Regions from separate parts of the Streptomyces sp. NBC_01474 genome, predicted to be linked through region 2. Evidence: riboswitches for the same ligand, from Rfam matches in the RefSeq annotation. Region 2 holds a riboswitch; the other holds the start of a gene.
What was found. Region 2 has a riboswitch for glycine ahead of gcvT (glycine cleavage system aminomethyltransferase GcvT). Riboswitches for the same ligand answer to the same signal wherever they lie in the genome.

Region 1: another riboswitch for glycine. It lies ahead of gcvP (aminomethyl-transferring glycine dehydrogenase); the one in region 2 lies ahead of gcvT (glycine cleavage system aminomethyltransferase GcvT).

The regions. Positions count from the first base shown of each region.
Region 1 is NZ_CP109449.1:8,413,331-8,420,358, reverse strand. Features, by position in the region: gene gcvP (aminomethyl-transferring glycine dehydrogenase) at 1-1,840, opposite strand, end outside; glycine riboswitch at 2,024-2,119, opposite strand; gene OG758_RS38410 (PRC-barrel domain-containing protein) at 2,234-2,620, shown strand; gene OG758_RS38405 (DNA polymerase IV) at 2,606-4,036, opposite strand; gene OG758_RS38400 (MerR family transcriptional regulator) at 4,093-4,737, opposite strand; gene OG758_RS38395 (bifunctional nuclease family protein) at 4,932-5,405, opposite strand; gene ftsR (transcriptional regulator FtsR) at 5,492-6,235, opposite strand; gene OG758_RS38385 (FHA domain-containing protein) at 6,252-7,028, opposite strand, start outside.
Region 2 is NZ_CP109449.1:4,111,959-4,118,986, forward strand. Features, by position in the region: gene OG758_RS18770 (enhanced serine sensitivity protein SseB) at 1-706, opposite strand, end outside; gene OG758_RS18775 (AAA family ATPase) at 813-1,430, opposite strand; glycine riboswitch at 1,628-1,731, shown strand; glycine riboswitch at 1,732-1,843, shown strand; gene gcvT (glycine cleavage system aminomethyltransferase GcvT) at 1,891-3,030, shown strand; gene gcvH (glycine cleavage system protein GcvH) at 3,123-3,506, shown strand; gene glyA (serine hydroxymethyltransferase) at 3,520-4,794, shown strand; gene OG758_RS18795 (L-serine ammonia-lyase) at 4,947-6,317, shown strand; gene OG758_RS18800 (L,D-transpeptidase) at 6,347-7,028, opposite strand, start outside.

The sequences.
Region 1 (7,028 bases), 4.3 Mb from region 2:
CGGCGCTCGCGGCGTTCGTGCCGTGCGCGGACGACGGGATGAGGCAGACGGTGCGCTGGTCGTCGCCGTTCGCGCGGTGGTAGCCGCGGACGGCGAGCAGACCGGCCAGCTCGCCCTGCGAACCGGCGTTCGGCTGGAGCGACACGTTGTCGTAGCCGGTGACCTCCGCGAGGCGCTCCTCCAGCTCACGGATGAGCGTGAGGTAGCCCTGCGCCTGCTCGGCGGGCGCGAAGGGGTGCAGCTGGCCGAACTCGGGCCAGGTGACCGGCTCCATCTCCGTCGTCGCGTTGAGCTTCATCGTGCAGGAGCCCAGCGGGATCATGCCGCGGTCGAGCGCGTAGTCACGGTCGGCCAGCTTGCGCAGGTAGCGCAGCATCGAGGTCTCGGAGCGGTGCGCGTGGAACACGGGGTGCGTCAGGTAGTCGTCGCCGCGCAGGAGGCCCGCGGGCAGCGTGTCCACGGCCGCCGCGTCGAGCGCGTCGACATCGGCCTCGACACCGAACGCGGTCCAGACGGCGCCCAGTTGGGTACGCGTCGTGGTCTCGTCGCACGAGATCGACACATGGTCGGCGTCCACGAGGTGGAGGTTGACGCCACCTTCGCGCGCGGCGCTCACGACGTCGGCGGCCCGGCCCGCGGCCTTCACGGTCAGGGTGTCGAAGTACGCGCCGTGCACGACCTCCACGCCGCCGGCCTTGAGGCCCTCGGCGAGCAGCGTCGCGAACCGGTGCGTGCGCCGCGCGATGCCCTTGAGGCCGTCGGGCCCGTGGTAGACGGCGTACATGCCGGCCATGACGGCGAGCAGCACCTGAGCGGTGCAGATGTTGCTGGTGGCCTTCTCGCGCCGGATGTGCTGCTCACGGGTCTGCAGCGCGAGGCGGTACGCCTTGTTGCCGTCGGCGTCGACGGAGACGCCCACGAGGCGGCCGGGCAGGCTGCGCGCGAACTTCTCGCGGACGGCCATGTAGCCGGCGTGCGGACCACCGAAGCCCATGGGGACGCCGAAGCGCTGGGTCGTACCGACGGCGATGTCGGCGCCGAGCTCACCGGGCGAGGTCAGCAGCGTGAGGGCGAGCAGATCGGCGGCGACCGTGACGACGGCGCCCAGCTCGTGGGCCTGCTCGATGACGGGCTTGATGTCGCGGACGGCACCGGAGGCGCCCGGGTACTGGATCAGGACGCCGACGACACCGCGCTCGGCGACCTCGGCCGGGATGCCCTCGGACAGGTCCGCGACGACGACCTCGACACCGGTCGGCTCGGCACGCGTCTGGATGACGGCGATGGTCTGCGGCAGCGCGTCCGCGTCGACCACGAAGGCGCCGTTCTTGACCTTGCCCATGCGCCGGGACAGCGCCATGGCCTCGGCCGCGGCCGTGCCCTCGTCGAGCAGCGAGGCGCCCGAGGTGGGCAGGCCGGTGAGCTCGGCGACCATCGTCTGGAAGTTGAGCAGCGCCTCGAGCCGGCCCTGCGAAATCTCCGGCTGGTAGGGCGTGTACGCCGTGTACCAGGACGGGTTCTCCATGACGTTGCGCAGAATGACGGGCGGCGTGAACGTGCCGTAGTAGCCCAGTCCGACCATCGAGTCGAGGACCTGGTTGCGGTCGGCGAGGGAGCGGAGCTCTGCGAGCACCTCGGCCTCGGTGCGGGCCCCGGGAAGATCGAGCGCCTCGGCGCTCTTGATCACGTCCGGGACCGCGGCCGCCGTCAGCTCGTCGAGCGAGCCGTACCCGACCTGCGCGAGCATCTTGGCCTGCGCTGCTTCATCCGGACCGATATGGCGCTGCTCGAAGGGGATTCCCTGCTCCAGATGGGAGAGCGGAATACGGTTGGCGGTCATTGCGGAGGCCTCCTGGTCATTGCGACCTGCGAGGGGCACCACGGCGCGGGTGCCCGGACGGCCTCCCCCTCTGTCATCTCAACCTGAGAGTTTCACCGGCACACCCCCATCACGAGGGGCATGACGACTTTCACCGTCGGTGAGAGCGGAGGCCTGAACGCCCGCCCTGCTTTCCAGAGTGACCTCGTCCGTGCGGTACAGGGGCCTGAGAGATTCCGGGGAGGAGTTGCTCCTTCGGCGCCTCCGGTGTCATCCGGAGGACTCTCCCGCACGGGGTCGGCAGCCATCGCCAGCCTACCAGCGGCAACAACACCCCCGACCTCGAGTGGCCGCCTTCCCCAATGTGCACTTTGGTAGTGCTTACGGATGAGTTGCGAGCAGCTGGAGGGCCCCGTGCAGACCGATGTCGATCCGCGCAACCTGATCGGCCGCAAGGCGTTCGACCGCAACGGGGCCAAGATCGGGACCGTCGACGAGGTCTACCTCGACGACGCGACCGGCGTCCCCGAGTGGGCGGCGATACGCACAGGCCTCTTCAGCCGGGACGCCTTCGTCCCCCTGGAGCCGAGCGAGCTCGTGGAGGGCACCCTGCGCATCCCCTTCGAACGCTCCCTGATCAGGGACGCCCCCGACTTCGGCGTCGGCCGTCACCTCTCCCCCGAACAGGAGCTCCAGCTCTACCACCACTACGGTCTCGACATCTCGGCCCCGGACGACCCCGTGCCCCCCAAGGACCGCGACTTCGGCAAGATCGCCCGCCCTCCGTCAGACGACACCTGACCCGGCATCCGGCTCCCGCGCCGCACAGCGCCCGGCCCCGCCCTCCACCAGCGGCAGCGGCTCTGCTCCTACGAGCGCGGGGTCATCGGTCCGGAACGTGCGCACCCGCCCCGGTTCCGAGTACGGCGTCTCGAAGCGCACGGTCACCCGCCCGAGCCCGCTGCCCTGCACCCACCCGTGCCCGAACTGCTCGTGCCGCACGTCATGCCCGGCCACCCAGCGCCGGTCCGCGGCCTCGACGACCTCTCCGGCAGCCGCCTGCCCCTCGTCCCCAGCACCAGCCGCCCCTTCCGCCTCGCCCTCACGCTCCCCGTCGGCCGCGTGTGCGTCGGCCTCGGCCTGCGCGCGCGCCTGCGCGAACAGGTCCTCCTGCGTGTAGTCGGCCAGGCCTGTCACCCCCACGCCGAGCAGTCGCACCCCGCCCGTCGTATCCACGGACTCCAGGAGCCGAGCGGCCGCCTCCCGCACCACTGCGGAGTCGTCGGTGGGCCCGCGCAGCGTCTCGGATCTCGTCAGCGTGGAGAAGTCGTAGCGCCGCACCTTGAGGACCACGGTCCGCCCGGACCGCTCCGCCCCCCGCAACCGCTGCACGCACCGCTCCGCAAGTCGCTGCACCTCGGTCCGCACCCGCACCCGGTCATGGATGTCCACGTCGTACGTGTCCTCGACCGACACCGACTTGGCGTCACGCTCGGCCACCACGGGCCGGTCGTCGTGCGCGAGGGCCATGGCGTACAGCGACGCCCCGTGCGACTTCCCCAGCAGCCGCACGAGCTCGTCCTCGCCCGCCTCGGCGATCTCCTCGACCGTGGTGATCCCGGCACGTCTCAGATGGTCCCCGGTCGCCGGCCCCACGCCGGGCAGCGTGCGCACCGACATCGGCCCGAGCATGGCGCGCTCGGTGCCGGGCACGATCAGCATCAGACCGTCCGGCTTCGCCTCCTCGGAGGCGATCTTCGCCAGCATCTTCGACGCCGCGAGTCCCACCGACCCGGTCAGGCCGGTCACGGCTTTGATCTCGTCCCGCAGCCGCTCTCCGACGAGCCGCGCCGACGCGGCGTCCCAGGCCGCCTCACCGGCCTCCAGATCGACGAACGCCTCATCGAGGCTCAGCGGCTCCACGAGCGGCGACAACTCCCGCAGCAGGCCCATCACCTGCTCACTGACCTCCCGGTACAGCCGAAAGCGCGGCGCGAGATACGCGGCATTGGGCGCGAGCCTGCGCGCCTGGCCTATCGGCATCGCCGAGTGCACCCCGAACACCCGGGCCTCGTACGAGGCGGTGGCCACCACCCCACGAGGCCCGATCCCGCCCACGACCACGGCTTTCCCGCGCAGACTCGGCTTCGACGCCTGCTCCGCCGAGGCGTAGAAGGCATCCATGTCGAGATGCAGGATCGTGGGCGCGGTTCTCACATGTCCGATGCTGCCCTACGGCACTGACAATGCCCCGGCTGACGCATCGGCCCCGCTCACACCGCGCGGTGGCGCCGTCTCGCCAGCTCGTCCGCCGGGTTGTTCCCGAGGAGCGTCTCGCCGGTGTCGATGCGCTCCCCGTGCAGCTGCGACAGCGCGCTCTCGACGTCCCGCCACACCACACCGACAGCGATACCGAAGATTCCCTGACCGCCCTGGAGCAGATCGTGGACCTCCGCAGGGGAGCTGCACTCGTAGACCGTGGCGCCGTCGCTCATGAGGGTCAGCCGCTCCAGATCGCTGAAGCCGCGCTCCCGCAGATGCTGCACCGTGGTGCGGATGTTCTGCAGTGAGACACCGGTGTCCAGGAACCGCTTCACGATCTTCAGGACGACGACGTCCCGGAAGCTGTAGAGCCGCTGGGTCCCCGACCCGTGGGCCGGGCGCACACTCGGCTCGACCAGTCCGGTCCTCGCCCAGTAGTCCAGTTGCCGATACGTGATACCGGCCGCCGCGCACGCGGTGGGTCCCCGGTATCCGACCTGCTCGGGCGTCGCGTCGTCATCTCTCTGAGCGACCACCGGCAACACCGTCGGCCGACGCGGAATGTGATCGGCCGCGTGGCCGTGAAGCGAGTACGGGCCGCTCTCCGCCGGACTGTGTCCGCCGCCCCCAGCCGTACCGTCGCCGCTGCTTCTCACGCCGACCTCCTCTTTGACCTGCCTTCTCGACGGTAGGCAGTCACCAGGGGTGCGTCAACGATCGCCACACTCGGCACGCCGAGTGATAATCACCCTACGAGTGGTTTCCCGTACCTCACCGCGGGGAAAGGCTAGCCGAATGGTCCGGCCGGGCCCCCGGCGCGGCAGCGGCCGCCTGACGACGGCCGCTCGCGTCACTGACTGTTGGTCCCGAAATCCTCGGGCGAGATCTGGTCGAGGAACTCGCGGAACTTCTCCACCTCGTCCTCCTGCTCATCCGGGATCGCGATCCCGGCATCGTCGAGCACACCGTCACTGCCGTAGATCGGCGTACCGGTGCGCAGCGCGAGCGCTATGGCGTCCGACGGGCGCGCACTGACCTCGACCCCGCTCGAGAACACCAGTTCCGCGTAGAAGACGCCTTCGCGCAGGTCCGTGATGCGTACTTCCGTGAGCTCCTGCCCGACCGCTTCCAGCACGTCCTTGAAAAGGTCGTGCGTCAGCGGGCGTGCGGGGGCCATGCCCTGCTGTGCGAAGGCGATGGCCGTCGCCTCCCCCGGTCCGATCCAGATGGGGAGGTAGCGGTCGCCTCCCACTTCACGCAGGAGCACGATCGGTTGGTTGGAGGGCATTTCGACCCGGACACCTACGACGTCGAGCTCGTTCACACAGCAACCCTAGGACGTGCCCGGCAGGTTTGGGTAGTCGGGCACCCGTCGATCGCCGGACGCACACCGCGCGAGCACCCCTCGGATCAGGGCAGACGCACGCCGAGCGCGGTCTGCACAAGCGCGCCGTGAAGCTTCACCGTCAGCCCCGCCAGCTCCTTCGCGCGGGCCTGCGCATGCGCCCTGGTCTGGGGATTGCGGTGCCGTCGCAGCGGCGCGACGACCTGCTCGACCAGACCGGCCTCCCGATCGGCAGCGGCCTTCATCGCCCGCAGATGCCGCGGCTCGATCCCGAAGCGGCCCAGTTCCATGACCAGCTCGGCGACGGTGACCGCCTCAGCGTCGTATCCGCCGTCGGGCAGGGGCGCAATGAGGCCGTACGACTCCCACTCGTCGAGCTCGGGAGACCCGATGCCGGCGGCGGCAAGCAGCTCGTCACGGCCCACACGGGCCACTGTCGGCCCTTCGCCGCCCTCCGGGGCCCTGCCGTCCTCGCCGTCGCCCGACAGACCCGGAGAGGGCAGCGTGATCGCTTCTCCCCGCTCCAGGGCGTCGAGCTGCTCCTTGATGACCTTCAGCGGCAAATAGTGGTCCCGCTGCATGCGCAGTACGTGGGCAAGTCGCTCGACGTCGTCGGGACTGAACTTGCGGTACCCCGAGGGGGTGCGCTGCGGCTCGATCAGCCCCTCCGACTCCAGGAACCTGATCTTGGAGATGGTGACTTCGGGGAACTCGTCGCGCAGCACGTTCAGCACGGTGCCGATGCTCATCAGCCGACTGTCCGTGAGGGCGATGCCGTGACCGGCACCGCCCTTCGGTGTTTGAAGCATGGACCTTCCTGACAGGTCAGATGCCCCGCTGGCTCGCGTAGAAGACCAGCCGGTACTTGCCGATCTGCACCTCGTCGCCGTTCGACAGCGTGACCGCGTCGATCCGCTCCCGATTGACGTACGTGCCGTTGAGGCTGCCCACGTCGCTGACGGTGAAGGCACCGTCGGCACCGCGACGGAACTCCACGTGGCGGCGCGAAACGGTCACGTCGTCAAGGAAGATGTCGCTCTGCGGGTGCCGTCCCGCCGTGGTCAGTTCGCCGTCGAGGAGGAAGCGGCTGCCCGAGTTCGGACCGCGTCGCACCACCAGGAGCGCCGAGCCGAGCGGCAGGGCGTCGACGGCAGCCTGGGCCTCCGGGGAGAGCGCCGGCGACAGCGTCTGACCGGTGACTTCGGCGTCGTAGGCCTCAAGGCCCGAAATGGAAATCGTCGAGGTCGTCTCGGACGGACGCTCGGCCGTGGCGCGCAGAGGCGCCCCACAGTTGGAGCAGAACCGGCTCGCCTCGGCGTTGCGGTTTCCGCACCTCGTACACACCAGTGCCGACATGGACGGATCCTCCTGCCGCGGCTGCCCCGCGGGGGCATGGGACGCATACGGATCGGGGGTAAACCCTCCACCCGCACTTGAGGTTGACGGTTCCCCGAAACCTATGCGGCCGGACGCGGCAGGGTCAACAGACGACGCGCCCTGTCCGCCCGAAATGTCACCACCCTGAGAACCGACCTGATCACGGAACAGCGGACGCTCCGCGCCCTGCACCTCCGCGTCCTGGGTGCGCGGTGCACGGTGGCG
Region 2 (7,028 bases):
GGGTGATGTCGAGCAGGACGAGGTTCACCGGCCAGGGCGCCGGGACCCGGCCCAGAGCGCGGCCCAGGGCGTCCATGGGCAGGTTGCGCGCGGGCCCCTCCCACTGCGACAGCTCGACGCCGACGAAGAGGACGGGGTCGCCGCCCTCGACGCTGGCGAGGCAGCGGCGGGCGGTGAGGACGACGCCGGACGCCTCGAACTCCTCGCGCACGGCGGCCAGGAAGTCGACCGGGTCGTTCTGCCAGTCGGGCTCGTAGAGGCTGACCCGGCCGCCCGTGGCGGGGCCGTCCAGCGGCGTACGGCCGGACCTGCACAGCTCGGCGACGGCGGGCGGGGGCAGCGGGACGCCGACGGCGCCGTCCGGGTTCACCGCGATGCCGACCTGCGGGGGCAGCCCGCGCGCGAACTCGACGGCCGGCGCGACCGTGCAGCCCATCCGGTCGCCCACGACCGCGAGGAACTGCTCCTCCGAGCTGAAGACGGGCACATAGGCCTGGCCCTCGATCTCCAGCGTCGGCAGGTCGAGGTTCGGACTGCCGGGCCCGCCGCCCTGGGGCAGCGGTATCCACACCTGACTGCGTCCGAGGACCTCGACGATCCGGCCGCCCGCCGAGTCGACCCCGAGGGAGGCGGCTAGCGCCTCCTCCAGCTCGTTGGCCGGCCACCCGCCGTACGGATGTGCATGAGCCTGCGCCGGAATGTCCATGTGCCTACCACCCGCTCTGGAACCGCTCTGTCTGCGGCCGAACCCTAGCGTGTGCGGATGACACGACACCGTCCGCATCCGCACACTCACAGGCGGTCGCGGGATGTCAGCCGCCCTCGAACGCGATCCCGTTCAGCACATCGGTCGCGTCCCGGTCGAGCAGCACCGCGGACGCGCAGCCCCACGGCAGGTCACCACGCTCGGCCGACTCCACCAGACCCGCGACCGCGCGGCGGTGCCGGGCGAACGCGTAGCGCGAGACCCCGCGGCCGCGGTCCCGCTGGCCCGCGAGCGCCGTGTCCGCGTCGACGTCGAGCAGCATCAGATGCAGGTCCGCGCCCCGCCGCCCGGCTTCCCTGGCCAGCCAGCGCCGCACCCAGGCCTGCGTGCCGCAGTCGTGCAGGACGACGCTGCCTCCCGAGCGCAGGGCCCGCCGCAGCCCGGCGAAGTGCGCGAGCCGCACGAGCGGGCGGTACACGGCGTACGGGAGGAGCCGGGGCAGCCGGGCCGCCCAGCGGTCACGGGCGTCCTGCGAGTCGATGCGCACGGCTCCCCCGCCGCCGACCACGCGGCTCATCAGCGTGGACTTGCCGCTGCCCGGGAGCCCCGAGACCACGATCAGGTCACCCCGCGCGAAGCCGAGGCGCCTCGGCGTACGGCCGCCTCTGCCGCGCAGATCCCTGACGACCGGACCCCGCCCCGTCACCGACCTCGGGCGGGGCATCGCTCGCTGTCCGACCCCTGCCGCCGCGTACGCACCCGCCGCTGCCTTGCGCACCGTGATCGTCCTCCCCGCTCCGGTCACGCCACCCTTGCCCGTCAAGTGTAAAGAGATGGTAATGCCGTACAAGTGGTTTCCCCGTGCGGTCGGCATGCAATGATGTGCGCGCCAAGAGCACGACCAACTGCATACCGGCCGCTTGAATCCGCGCGGGAGAGCTCCCCGGACGCCTACGCGTCCCCGGGGGCGCCGAAGGAGCAAGTTCCTCCCTTGAATCTCTCAGGCCCCGTACCGCGCGGGCGAGGCATATCTGAAAAGCGGGCGGCCCTGGGCCGCTCCACCCAAGGTGCAAGCCGCGACCACCCGTACGTGTGGCGCCGGCGAACCTCTCAGGTTCCGATGACAGATGGGGAGGAAGACCATCGCCCTCGTCTGTCATGCCTGGGATCCTGGAGCACCACTCATGAGCAACGCCCCCCGTAAGACCGCCCTCGACGCCCTGCACCGCTCGCTGGGCGCGACGATGACCGACTTCGCGGGCTGGGACATGCCGCTGCGGTACGGCAGCGAGCGCGACGAGCACATCGCGGTCCGCACCAAGGCGGGCCTCTTCGACCTGTCGCACATGGGCGAGATCACCGTCACCGGGCCGCAGGCCGTCGACCTCCTCGACTACGCCCTCGTCGGCAACATGTCCACGATCGGCCCCGGACGCGCCCGCTACACCATGATCTGCCAGGAGGACGGCGGGATCGTCGACGACCTGATCGTCTACCGCCTGGGCGAGCAGGAGGCCGGCCCTGTTCAGTACATGGTCGTCGCCAACGCGGGCAACGCGCAGATCGTGCTCGACACGATCACCGAGCGCGCCGCCGGCTTCGACGCCGAGGTCCGCGACGACCGCGACGCCTACTCGCTGATCGCCGTGCAGGGCCCCGAGTCCCCCGGCATCCTGAAGTCCCTCACGGACGCCGACCTGGACGGTCTCAAGTACTACGCGGGCCTGCCCGGCACCGTCGCCGGCGTCCCGGCCCTCATCGCCCGCACCGGCTACACCGGCGAGGACGGCTTCGAGCTGTTCGTCGCCCCGGAGCACGCCGAGAAGCTGTGGCAGGCGCTGACCGACGCCGGCGCGCCGGTCGGGCTCGTCCCCGCCGGCCTCTCCTGCCGCGACACGCTGCGCCTGGAGGCCGGCATGCCGCTGTACGGGCACGAGCTGACGACGGCGCTGACCCCGTTCGACGCCGGTCTCGGCCGCGTCGTGAAGTTCGAGAAGACGGGCAACGAGGGCCGCTTCGTGGGCCGCGAGGCGCTCGAGGCCGCCGCCGAGCGCGCCGAGACCGCCCCGCCGCGCAAGCTCGTCGGCCTGATCGCCGAGGGCCGCCGGGTGCCGCGCGCCGGGATGTCCGTGGTCGCCGGCGGCCAGGTGATCGGCGAGGTCACCTCCGGCGCCCCCTCCCCCACGCTCGGCAAGCCGATCGCCATCGCCTACGTCGACGCGGCGCACGCCGCCCCCGGCACCGAGGGCGTCGGCGTGGACATCCGCGGCGCCCACGAGCCGTACGAGGTCGTGGCGCTGCCGTTCTACAAGCGCCAGAAGTAGCCCGACCAGTCCTCTCAGGGGCCGCCGGAAGTAACCCAGCGCACACCCCTCTCGTTCCGCAGCACCCATTCGCGTACAGGAGAATTCAGATCATGAGCAACCCCCAGCAGCTGCGCTACAGCAAGGAGCACGAGTGGCTGTCGGGCGCCGAGGACGGCGTCTCGACGGTCGGCATCACCGAGTTCGCGGCCAACGCGCTCGGCGATGTCGTCTACGCCCAGCTCCCCGAGGTCGGTGACACGGTGACCGCGGGCGAGACCTGCGGCGAACTCGAGTCGACCAAGTCCGTCAGCGACCTGTACTCCCCGGTCACCGGCGAGGTCGTCGAGGCGAACCAGGACGTCGTGGACGACCCGGCACTGGTGAACTCCGCCCCGTTCGAGGGCGGCTGGCTGTTCAAGGTCCGCATCTCGGATGAGCCGAAGGACCTGCTCTCCGCGGACGAGTACGACGCGTTCTCCGGCTCCGGCAACTAGGGACACCACGACCATGTCGCTCATGAACACCCCCCTGCACGAGCTCGACCCGGACGTCGCCGCCGCGGTCGACGCCGAGCTGCACCGTCAGCAGTCCACCCTCGAGATGATCGCGTCGGAGAACTTCGCTCCGGTCGCCGTCATGGAGGCGCAGGGTTCGGTCCTGACCAACAAGTACGCCGAGGGCTACCCCGGCCGGCGCTACTACGGCGGCTGCGAGCACGTCGACGTCACCGAGCAGATCGCCATCGACCGGGTCAAGGACCTCTTCGGCGCCGAGTACGCCAACGTCCAGCCCCACTCCGGCGCCTCCGCCAACCAGGCCGCCCTCTTCGCGCTCGCCAAGCCCGGCGACACGATCCTGGGCCTGGACCTGGCGCACGGCGGTCACCTCACGCACGGCATGCGCCTGAACTTCTCCGGCAAGCAGTTCGACGTCGTGGCCTACCACGTCGACGAGGCCGGCCTGGTGGACATGGCCGAGGTCGAGCGCCTCGCCAAGGAGCACCGCCCCAAGGTCATCATCGCGGGCTGGTCCGCCTACCCGCGCCAGCTGGACTTCGCCGCGTTCCGCCGCATCGCGGACGAGACGGGCGCCTTCCTGTGGGTCGACATGGCCCACTTCGCCGGCCTCGTCGCGGCCGGGCTGCACCCCAACCCGGTCGAGTACGCCGACGTGGTCACCTCCACCACGCACAAGACGCTCGGCGGGCCGCGCGGCGGGATCATCCTCGCGAAGAAGGACTTCGCGAAGAAGCTGAACTCCTCCGTCTTCCCCGGCTTCCAGGGCGGCCCCCTGGAGCACGTGATCGCCGCCAAGGCCGTCTCCTTCAAGGTCGCCGCGAGCGAGGACTTCAAGGAGCGCCAGCAGCGCACCATCGAGGGCGCCCAGATCCTCGCCGCCCGTCTGACCTCGGACGACGCGCGCGCCGCGGGCGTGAACGTGCTGTCCGGCGGCACGGATGTGCACCTGGTCCTGGTCGACCTGCGGGAGTCCGAGCTCGACGGTCAGCAGGCCGAGGACCGTCTCCACGAGGTCGGCATCACCGTCAACCGCAACGCGGTCCCGAACGACCCGCGCCCGCCGATGGTCACCTCCGGCCTGCGGATCGGCACCCCGGCCCTGGCCACCCGTGGCTTCCAGGCCGAGGACTTCACCGAGGTCGCCGACATCATCGCCGAAGCGCTGAAGGCGCCCGCTCCCTTCGGGGGCACGGACGCGGAGTCCCTCAAGGCCCGCGTCACCGCTCTCGCCGACAAGTACCCCCTGTACCCCGGCCTGAAGTAGTTTCGTACGCATTTGTACGTATGAAATTTCGGGGCACCGCGCACACTGGACAGTGAGAGCGGTGCCCCGCCCCATGCACCGCCCTCCGCAACGCCTTGCGCACCACCCGGCGGACAACGGCGTCCACCGAAACCCCACCTAGGAGTTCCCCCGTGGCCATCTCGGTCTTCGACCTGTTCTCGATCGGCATCGGCCCGTCCAGCTCCCACACGGTCGGCCCGATGCGGGCGGCCCGCATGTTCGCGCGCCGCCTGAAGAACGAGGGCCTGCTGGCCCACACCGCCTCGATACGGGCGGAGCTCTACGGCTCCCTCGGCGCCACCGGACACGGACACGGCACCCCCAAGGCGGTCCTGCTGGGTCTGGAGGGCGACTCCCCCCGCACCGTCGACGTGGAGAAGGCCGACGACCGCGTCGAGGCGATCAAGACCTCCGGGAAGATCAACCTGCTCGGCGTCCACGAGATCCCGTTCAGCTTCGACGACGATCTGATCCTGCACCGCCGCAAGGCGCTCCCGTACCACGCCAACGGCATGACGATCTTCGCCTACGACCACGAGGGCTCCCTCGTCCTGGAGAAGACGTACTACTCGGTGGGCGGCGGCTTCGTCGTCGACGAGGATGCCGTGGCCGGCGAGAACCCGATCGTCCCCGACGACACGGTCCTCAAGTACCCCTTCCGCACCGGCGACGAGCTGCTCCGCCTCGCCAAGGAGACCGGCCTGTCCATCTCCGCGCTGATGCTGGAGAACGAGAAGGCCTGGCGCACCGAGGACGAGATCCGCTCCGGTCTCCTCGACATCTGGCGCGTCATGCAGGCCTGCGTCTCACGCGGCATGTCCCGTGAGGGCATCCTGCCCGGCGGCCTCAAGGTCCGCCGCCGCGCTGCGAACTCGGCCCGCCAGCTGCGCGCCGAGGGCGACCCGATGGCCCGCGCCATGGAGTGGATCACCCTCTACGCGATGGCCGTCAACGAGGAGAACGCCGCCGGCGGCCGCGTCGTGACCGCGCCCACCAACGGCGCCGCGGGCATCATCCCCGCGGTCCTGCACTACTACATCAACTTCGTGCCCGGCGCCGATGAGGAAGGCGTCGTCCGCTTCATGCTCTCCGCGGGCGCCATCGGCATGCTCTTCAAGGAGAACGCCTCCATCTCCGGCGCCGAGGTCGGCTGCCAGGGCGAGGTCGGCTCCGCCTGCTCGATGGCCGCGGGCGCCCTCGCCGAGGTCCTCGGCGGCACCCCCGAGCAGGTCGAGAACGCCGCCGAGATCGGCATGGAGCACAACCTCGGTCTGACCTGTGACCCCGTCGGCGGTCTCGTCCAGATCCCCTGCATCGAGCGCAACGGCATGGCGGCCGTGAAGGCCGTCACCGCGGCCCGCATGGCCATGCGCGGCGACGGCAGCCACAAGGTCTCCCTCGACAAGGTCATCAAGACCATGAAGGAGACCGGCGCCGACATGTCCGTCAAGTACAAGGAGACGGCCCGCGGCGGGCTCGCGGTGAACATCATCGAGTGCTGAGGATCAGCAGGGGTTGAGGGCGGCGGCGGTCACAGGGTCGCCGTCGTGCCCTCCCCCGCCCCGCTCCCCGCGAGCCACTGGTCCCAGCCCAGGTTGAAGGCCGCGTAGCCGTTGTCGGCCGGAGCCTTGGCGCGCGGCGAGCCCGTGATCGTGACGGGGTCGCCCTGCTTGACCTGGCCGTAGAACCACTTGGCGTCGGCCAGCGACAGGTGGACGCAGCCGTGCGAGCCACGGGCGGAGCCGCTGCCCGGGTTCGGGTCACCGGTCGAGTAGTGGACGTACGTGCCGGACTGGGTGAGGTGGACGTCCCAGGGCAGCGTCAGGTCGTAGTAGTTGGCGCTGCCCTTGTTGCAGCTGATGCCGACGCTGCAGGAGGTCATGTGGACCTTCTCCTGCTTGTCGATGACGGCCATCGTGCCGTTCCAGGTCGGGTACTCGGCGCTGCCGGCGTTGATCGACAGCGTGCGCACGGCCTGGCCGTTCTTGGTGACCTTCATGGTGTGACCGGTGACGGAGACGTCGGCCCGGACGTCGTCGCCGACCGTGAAGGAGTGCGTGTAACCGTGCACGCCGTAGCGTCCGTTCCCGTTGCTGACACCCTTCATGTCGGCGTCGATCTTCACCTTCGTACCGGAGGGCCAGTACGTCTTCGGGCGCCAGTCCGCGCGCTTGTCGCCGAACCAGTGCCAGGCACCGGCCACCGGCTGCGAT